One region of the Virgibacillus sp. Bac330 genome, then DNA from elsewhere that is predicted to be linked to it. Evidence: a T-box and tRNA genes for the amino acid it is inferred to sense, from the RefSeq annotation. Region 1 holds a T-box; the other holds one or more tRNA genes.
The links. The T-box of region 1 lies ahead of metG (methionine--tRNA ligase). A T-box ahead of a tRNA ligase gene usually reads a tRNA of that ligase, here a tRNA-Met.

Region 1 (4,440 bases):
ATTTTTACTCCCTGTAAGGCATGGGATGACGGTTGGAGAATTAGCTTTAATGTGGAACCAAGAATACAGTTTGGGAATAGATGTAAAAGTAGCTAAAGCTAAAAGTTGGAAAAGAAACGTGTATTTTTCTGACACTCATCTCCCCTGGGTTCTAACATCGCCAAATATTCCTACTGAACAGACAGCTTATTTGTATACTGGAACGGAACTATTGGATGACACGTCACTGTCTACAGGGATTGGTACTACAAAACCCTTTGAATTAGTAGGTGCTCCATGGATTGAAAGTGAAGCATTGGCAGAAGAAATGAACAAACGTAATCTTGCAGGTGTTAAGTTTCGACCAGCTTATTTTACTCCAAGATTCGGAAAGTATAAGGGAGAATTAATTGGTGGGGTACAGGTTCATATAAGTAATATTTCAGAAGTTGACTTGGTTTCTTTAGGGTTAAACTTGCTTGATGCAATGAGAGATCAAAACCCACAAAAATTTAAAATGAATGAGAGTTATGTTCATTTAATTGGAAATACTAAAGTACCTACTAAGATTATGAACGATCATCCAGTCAGTGAAATAATTAACTCGTGGCAAGAAGATTTGAATAAGTGGGTAAAAAATGTTCGTAATAAGTATTTAATTTATCCTCCTTATCCAGATAAAGCCAAACCTTACAAGCCATCAGGGGCGTTAGGGATTATGCCCTTGGATGTGGAAATGATTTTAGGTCAAAATGTGGCATTAGCTTTAAGAGGTTATGATAAAAATGGCAGAAAACTAGAGATTGATACTAGTTTAATTACTTGGACTACGTCAGGGAATATTGGGTATATAGAAAACGAGATATTCCATGCTGAAAAAGAAGGAGAGGGACAAATAACAGCAAAATATGGAAGCTATACAGCTAACCGAGAAATACTTGTTTCGGCACGCTATGTAAACAATATAAGGTATGGTATTCATTCTAACTATACTAGAGTTGTGTTAGATATAAATATGAGAATGAATGACTTTAAAATAGTTGAAGGGAAAAATACTTTAACTATCCAAATACCTTATGCAAAGATTTGTGGTGAGTTATTACAAGAAGGAGGCACCATTGAAATAAGCAATAGTCCTGTATTGTCATCTATTGAATATTTGAAAAAAGATACAATGTTCATTGCTAATTTTCATTTGCAAGAAAGAAAAGTGTTCTATGAAACGCCTGATTTTGCATCGCGGATAGTTGTTGATATAATGCATTAAATTGAAGAGTGCGAATGTTTCGTTTTTTCAACTGTAGACGTTGTTTTATTTAATAAAGTCTAAGTGAATACAGATCATGAGTTAATGTAAAAGCTAGTTGAGGGAATTATATTCTATTTGTTATCGTTGACTTCTATACATTCTTGTGCAATAATAATGACTATCATTATTTGGAAGAAAAGCGATGAAGAGAAGAGTAGATCAAGTGAATTCTTATACAGAGAGCTTCGGTAGCTGAAAAGAAGCAAGGAATAATTGATTGAACATGGTCTCTGAGCTGCATATCTGAGCTTTTAAGTAAAGGTATGACGAGATTTGACACTCGTTATCTATGTCATAGTATAAGAACATGTTGTCTATTGTTCCGTACTAATGGAGGCTATTCATGTGAATGATTAGTGAACAAAGGTGGTAACACGAGTATACCCTCGTCCTTTGACAATATTTATTGTCTTGGACGGGGGTTTTTTGCATGAAAGGAAACACAAGATTTTTATAAATTTTTGAAGAGAGGAAAAAAGTGATGAATATACTAATTGGTGGGGCTTGGCCATATGCAAATGGATCATTGCACTTAGGGCATATATCCAGTCTTTTGTCTGGAGATATTTTAGCGCGTTATTACAGAGCAAAGGGTGATCATGTGCTATATGTGTCTGGAAGTGATTGTAATGGAACACCTATTACAATACGGGCCAAACAAGAGGGAGTGGAACCAAAAAAAATAGCCGATACGTATCATAAAGAGTTTAAACAATGTTTTGATCAGCTTGGCTTCACTTACGATTGCTATACACGTACAGATGCACAACATCACCATACCACGGTTGGAGAAATATTCACTACCTTAATGGAAAAGGGGAACATTTATCGCAAAGAGGTGGAACAAGCTTATTGTAGTACTTGTGAACAGTTTTTACCTGATCGTTTCGTAGAAGGTATTTGTCCACATTGTGGAAAAGAAGCACGTGGAGATCAATGTGAGCATTGCTCCAAGATACTTGAACCATTAGAACTGGTGAATAAAAAATGTAAACTATGTGACAATTCACCTGTAACAAGAAACACAGAGCATTTTTATTTTAAGTTGCGTACTTTTCAACAATTATTGGAACATTACCTCAAAGATGTGAAAGAAAAGGGGATTTGGCGAGACAATGCACTTAAAATAGCAGAAAGATATTTACAGGAAGGCTTACATGATAGAGCAATTTCAAGAGACCTACCAGTCGGTGTACCTGTACCTGTTGAAGGTTATGAGCACAAAAAGATTTACGTTTGGTTTGAAGCAGTTGCTGGTTATTATACCGCTAGTAAAAAATGGGCAGAGGATAATCAGAAGGATCATACTTCTTTTTGGGGGGAGGACGCGATCTCTTATTATGTTCATGGAAAGGATAATGTCCCGTTTCATGCAATTATTTGGCCTGGTATATTATTAGGTATAAATAAGCCGGCCCTTCCAACTTATATGGTTTCTAATGAGTATGTAACGATCGAGAAGAAGAAGCTATCTACTAGTAAAAACTGGGCGGTTTGGGTCCCGCACATGTTGGAGAAATATGACCCAGATTCCATACGATATTTCTTAACAATCAATGCCCCTGAACATCGAGATGCTGATTTTTCCTGGCGTGAATTTGTCTATAGCCATAATAGCGAGCTGCTTGGGGCTTATGGTAACTTTGTGAATAGGAGTGTGAAGTTTATTGAAAAATTCTTTCATGGAGTCGTGCCTAAAGGACAGATTAATAAAGAAATGAAGTATCAGGTAGATGAGCTTTATCACCAAGTGGGTGAAATGATTGAGCACACTCACTTTAAACAAGCGCTAGAGTTAATTTTTGAGTTTATTAGAGGTGCGAATAAATATTTTGATCAGCAAAAGCCATGGATTCAAGTAAAAGACTCTCCTAAAGATTGTCAAAATACGTTGAGAAGTTGTGTCTATATTATTGCCAATTTAGCTCAGTTATTACACCCGTTTTTACCATTTTCCAGCGATAAATTGAAACATGCATTTAACATAGAGGAAATACAATGGAAAGCGATTGATATAAACAATTCATCTTCTATAAATATTTCTGAGCCGTTATTTGAAAGAATTGATGTCACTGTTATTGACGAAGAAATAGAACAGTTAAGAAAGCAATCCTCTTTATAAAGGGGGCTTTCTTGTACGATAGGAAAGTACAAAAGTTAAAGGTTTATAGTATAAGAAGAAATACGGATTTCGCTAAAGGATTTGGCGAATACCTAATTTTTTTGAAAGCAAAGATGAATAAAATGAGTGAATTCAAGCTAGGAATAAAAGAGAATGATGTTCAGTTTTTCTTATTAGTAGGCACCAATATTTCTTTTGAAAGGTAACTTTGGGATCAAAATTATCAAATTTGAGGTGAAAAAAGCCTGAGAAGGGACTGTCAACAATTTCTGCTAAGATTTAGCAGACGTTATATTTTCATTTTTAGCCTCTATTGTAAAAAAGCTTGGCGATAAGCCAAGCTTTTTTATGTCTACACTATAGTTGTACTTAATCAAAATAATACCAAAAAACAACCAAATTATGCAGAAATTTTAATATACCTTGTTATACATTAATATGTCACAAAGAAATTATTGACTGTAAACGCTTTTAAATATATAATGTAATCAAACATAACCAATACTTAACCAAAATATGATATTAATTTGTTGTTTTTATTTTTATGAGGATATAATTAACAAGTTATTGGTTAACTTTATTAATAAAATATGGAAGGGTGTATTTAATGACGAATATTGCATGGGGAATCGCACCGATTGGTTGGAGAAATGATGACATTCCTGAAATTGGAGCAGAAAACACGCTATCACACGTTTTAAGTGACATTGCTGTTGCTGATTATGCAGGAACAGAAGTGGGAGGCTTCTTTCCAGAAGCAGAAGTACTAAATAAGGAATTGGAACTTCGTAAATTAAGAATTGCTGGTAAGTGGTTTAGTAGTTATATTATTCGAGATGGTATCGAGGATGCGGAAAAAGCATTTCGTAAGCATTGTGAATATTTAAATGCGGTAAATGCAGATGTCGCTGTAGTATCTGAACAAACGTATAGCATTCAGGGAACTGATAAGAATGTATTTGCCGAAAAACCGTTTTTTTCAGATGGAGAATGGGACCGTTTATGTAGCGGATTAGATCTTCTTGGTAAG
Region 2 (4,440 bases), 1.3 Mb from region 1:
ACTACAAACTCACGCGCTGTTCCAAACGCCAAGTAACTATAACCATTTGGAAATGGCGCAATTTCTTCTTGCTTCACAACGATTACTTCCGATAGAATATCCGATAAAACAGGTGCTATTAGTTTGGCACCTTCCCCTCGATATTCGTAAAATGTTAATGTCATTTCAATGTCCACATTGCCTTTTTCCAAACTGTAAATCTCTAGTTTTTCTAATTCCATTCCTAATTGCTTTAATGCATGTATAATTTGCATTTCCTGTTGCTCATGGTGCTCGCGTTCTTTTAGAATTTCTTTCGCAAAATCTTCCATCACCTCCGATACCCCTTGCAATTGATCAGCGACTAACTTCTTGCTTTCTAATACTTGTTGTTTTAACTTTTGGTTTGCTTCAAAATACGATACTTCTTCCTTCATAGCATCCAATACTTTTTGTGGCTTTACGCAAAAATTTTCAAATTCCCTCATGGTTGTTTTTGGCGGTTTCCCTCCTTCTTGTAACCCTTCCTTTAGCAATTCCATTAAGCTGTACGTTTTATCAAACTCCTTTTGCCAACACCTTTCTTTCATAAAACAATTTTGACATGATTTTTCCGTAACTTGACTTAGAAAATAGTCCGTTTCTCTCCGTATCTCCTGCTCATCTTCTAAATGCGAATCAGCACTTGCAAAACTATTCGATAACGCTTGAAAAACGCTAGAAAACTGCTCCACCCGTTGAGCTGTTACGTTGCGAACTTTTTGTAAATATTGTTCCTGTTCATTTGTATACTCCTCTGTCCCTGGAATAAGCCGAGACAGCTTTTTAAACCAGCCTGCTGGTGTAAGTAAAAAGAGGGCAACTGCCATCGACGTCTCTATAATGGAAGGGACGAGCGCTGTCATATTCCCATAAATACCAATTAAGAACGTTCCAACAAATAACCCAATGGCTACACCAGGTTTTTTACCCTCTTTTAATAATCCTCCTAAAAGTCCTGAGAATGCTAATAAACTCATTTGATATAAATTCGCAACATTGGCAAGCGACAAAATCAATCCTGTTACCACTCCAACCGTCGATCCTACAGCTGCTCCACCAACAAAAGCAAGAATAAGTACAAAATAACGAGCGAGTACCTGCTCCACAGCTGCTCCATAAAGCGTCCAACCAATCGTTCCTGTAAGAATGGAAGCCAGGAGAATAATCATACAAACAATTTCTTCGTTTTTTAACGCTGGATTATACCTTTTTGGTGATAATAACGGCATACTCTGCATAAATATTAAAACGAGAACCGTCCCTAACACCCCTTCTACTAACACAAGCATCCATTCATATGCTGCCAACTGCTGTTCTATTGAATATTGAAAAATTCGTGTGCTTACTGAAGCAAGAAATACAAAAAACGGTATGAGTAACCGTTGATTTTTTGCTTGTTTAAATAGTCCTGCTAAAAATAGAAAAACAAATAACCCTAAAGCGGTAAAAATACCATGGTCTACAGAATAGCTCAAAGCACCTATTAGGACCGCTATCATAGCTTTAGCCGCTTTTTCCTTATAGACAAGCCACATCGTCGCTAAGAAAGCTACCGCAAATGGCGAAACAGCTGATAAAATGACTGCCCGGCCTAATAAAAATCCAATCATGTAAAATAACCAGCCTCTATCCACTAAAACCATTTTCAACTTTGCGTAAAGGAGACTTCTCAGCTTGTCCCACTGACTTGCATGTTGAGCTATTAGTGCTTTGGGCTGTAACCTTGACATTGACTCCATCATAACCACCACTCCCTCTCTGTAAATCATATTTAACCACAATATGCGAACTGTTTTTGTCAAAACTTCAGAGCTTGTAAAAAAATCGTTCGACTACTTTTTACGGTTTAAACAGGATTCAACACGAACAAACGTTGGGAAGATTGCAACCGTTTCGTTTGCTTTTATTCATGAGTAATGGAGGAGGCATCCTTTTTCGTAAGACAAGAGCAAGTATTCACAGCATCTCCCTTCTTGTAACAATTTGAAAAATATGTGCGAAAATATAGGAGATAAGATGGTTACACAAAGAAAGGATAAAAAACAAAAAAGGAGTTGACAGAGAGGCGAACCTGCTGTATTATATTTCATGTTGACTTATTTGGCGGTGTAGCTCAGCTGGCGAGAGCGTACGGTTCATACCCGTGAGGTCGGGGGTTCGATCCCCTCTACCGCCATTAAAATAATAATGATGTAACAAATACCAAAACGAGAACAAAGGCTCGGGGCGCCCGGTTAGCAACGTAGCGAGTGAAACGAAGCAACTAAAGTTTTATGAATCATGGTGAGACGTGTTGCACGAACCAATGATGACTTATCGCAAGGCGGTTCGTGAAGTCGCCTCGTTGCTGGTCGCTTACGCCGAATGTGGCTAAATAACTTAGTACGTTTATCCACAGCTACAACATTTTATAATTTCCTAGACGATAAAAAAACAGAGATTAACTTCATGTTAATCTCTGTTTTTTGTATAGCAAAAGCGCCTTTTTCGACAACTAATAACAGGTAACAAAAGGCGCCGTGTATTCCACTTTTCACTTAAGGTACGCATTCAGAATAAGTTTTATTTATAGAGCATTATCTTTTTTAGACAGCAACTGCTATCCCCTTTTAGCACCTCGACCCCCGCGTTTGGATTCCGTGTGCTTCTTCAAAGAGGCAAGGCGATCTTCAGAGTCTTTTAAAAAACGATTCATTTTTGACTCAAAAGATTCAACCCGTTCACGGTTATCTCGTTGACGTTTTGGTTTTGGCTTATCTACCGCTTTTTTAATCGATAGACCAATTTTTCCGTCTTTCTCTACGTTAATGACTTTCACCTTTACTTCATCGCCAACAGAAAGATGTTCATTAATGTCTTTCACATAGTTGTCGGCAACCTCACTAATATGAACAAGTCCGGTTGTTCCTTTTTCGATTTCTACAAAGGCTCCAAAATTAGTGATACCAGTTACCTTACCCTGCAGCTTGCTGCCTACTTCAATTGACATAAAAAAAATGCTCCTCCTTAGAATTTTTAGGAAACTAATAATAGTAACCACCGATGATGTATCATCAGCTTACTATTATATTATAGCCAAGCTGACGAAAGTGTGTCAATAAGATGGTTCTTTATCAGGAACTTTAAAAATTAATTCGCCCTCTTTAGATAGGAAATAGTTAGTTCTCGCTATTTCTAGTACATAATCCTCATTTTTTAAACGCTCTGTTTCTTGTTTCAGATTTTTTTGTTCTTTTTTCAAATCCGCCAATTCTGCTTGTAGATTTTCATATTCGTCTGTCTTTTCCGCATGAAGAGAGCGCTGCTGGATATGATATGTAGTCATACCGCCAAGAATAACGAGAGTAATAACTCCAAATAACACCAAACGTCGAATTAAACGTCGCTTTTTTCGATTCTGCCTTTCTACGTAGGCATCGTATTGTTGCATGTAATTCGAATCCAGTTTTCTTACGCTTTGTTTACCTGTAGTCAATACCTATTACCTCCTCTTCCAGCGAATGTTCTCCCAAACCTTACTTAAGTTATTCTTTATTGTACTATAAAATCCTGCTATTTGTAATAGAATTCCTTGAACTTTTTTAGGTAGCAACTGGTAGAATCCTCGTAGCAACCATTGGATTGGCGTTACAATCACCGTTAAAACGAAAAGTAGCAGAGAGAGAAGCAGTTTTAAAACCCATATAAATATTGTATAAATAACCATTACAATTCCTTTTATCGGCGAAATAATGAAGACTTGTATAAGTCGTGAAAAAAAGCGATAGATAGCGAGCGCAATTCGTATGAAATGCTCTAGTAACTTTTTATAATAATAGGAGAGTATCGCTTGATACATCGAAAAGCCTAGTAGACATGCTAGTACAATATATAACCTTATCTCTCCACCATTAACCAAAAATAAAATATAAAAAAGTAATAATGTTTGTGAAGTCCAAAACCCTACTTCCATTACATAAATCATGATCTTCCTATTTCTCCAATAAGGAGAGAACCTACGAAATGTGTCTAGCATGAAGCCCGTAGACAAACCGCCTGCAATCATAGATAGCATTGTTACAAGCTGCGTACTTAAACTCATTTAAATAACTTGCTAAAGAAGCCTTTAGCCTTCTCCTGCTGTTCATCAATATAAGAAAGCTCGTAAATTTTCCCTTTGATAACAACAGAACCGTCATTCACATCTAAATTTTTCAGTTGTAAATTTTGCCCACGTATAATTAAATAACCCATTACTGTTTCCAGTAAAAATTCTTCATTATCAAAGCTATCTACTTCTTTTACACCTGTAATTTCCAAATTTTTACGATTATTCATTTTTACCGTATGATCTGTAGTAACACGTGGTATATGCTCTTTATTCTCATAATAGTTCATCGCAAAAAACACCCTCCTTATCCATAGTAGTTTATGATAGGA

Region 2: it has a tRNA-Met gene. The T-box ahead of metG (methionine--tRNA ligase) is inferred to sense a tRNA for this amino acid. The anticodon was not compared.

The regions. Positions count from the first base shown of each region.
Region 1 covers NZ_CP033048.1:2,714,983-2,719,422, reverse strand. The annotation lists gene D9780_RS12580 (exo-beta-N-acetylmuramidase NamZ family protein) at 1-1,246, shown strand, start outside; T-box leader at 1,422-1,685, shown strand; gene metG (methionine--tRNA ligase) at 1,770-3,410, shown strand; gene iolE (myo-inosose-2 dehydratase) at 4,018-4,440, shown strand, end outside.
Region 2 covers NZ_CP033048.1:4,044,216-4,048,655, reverse strand. The annotation lists gene spoIIE (stage II sporulation protein E) at 1-1,763, opposite strand, end outside; tRNA gene D9780_RS18830 (tRNA-Met) at 2,124-2,197, shown strand; gene D9780_RS18825 (S1 domain-containing RNA-binding protein) at 2,621-3,010, opposite strand; gene D9780_RS18820 (FtsB family cell division protein) at 3,116-3,496, opposite strand; gene yabQ (spore cortex biosynthesis protein YabQ) at 3,503-4,102, opposite strand; gene yabP (sporulation protein YabP) at 4,099-4,398, opposite strand.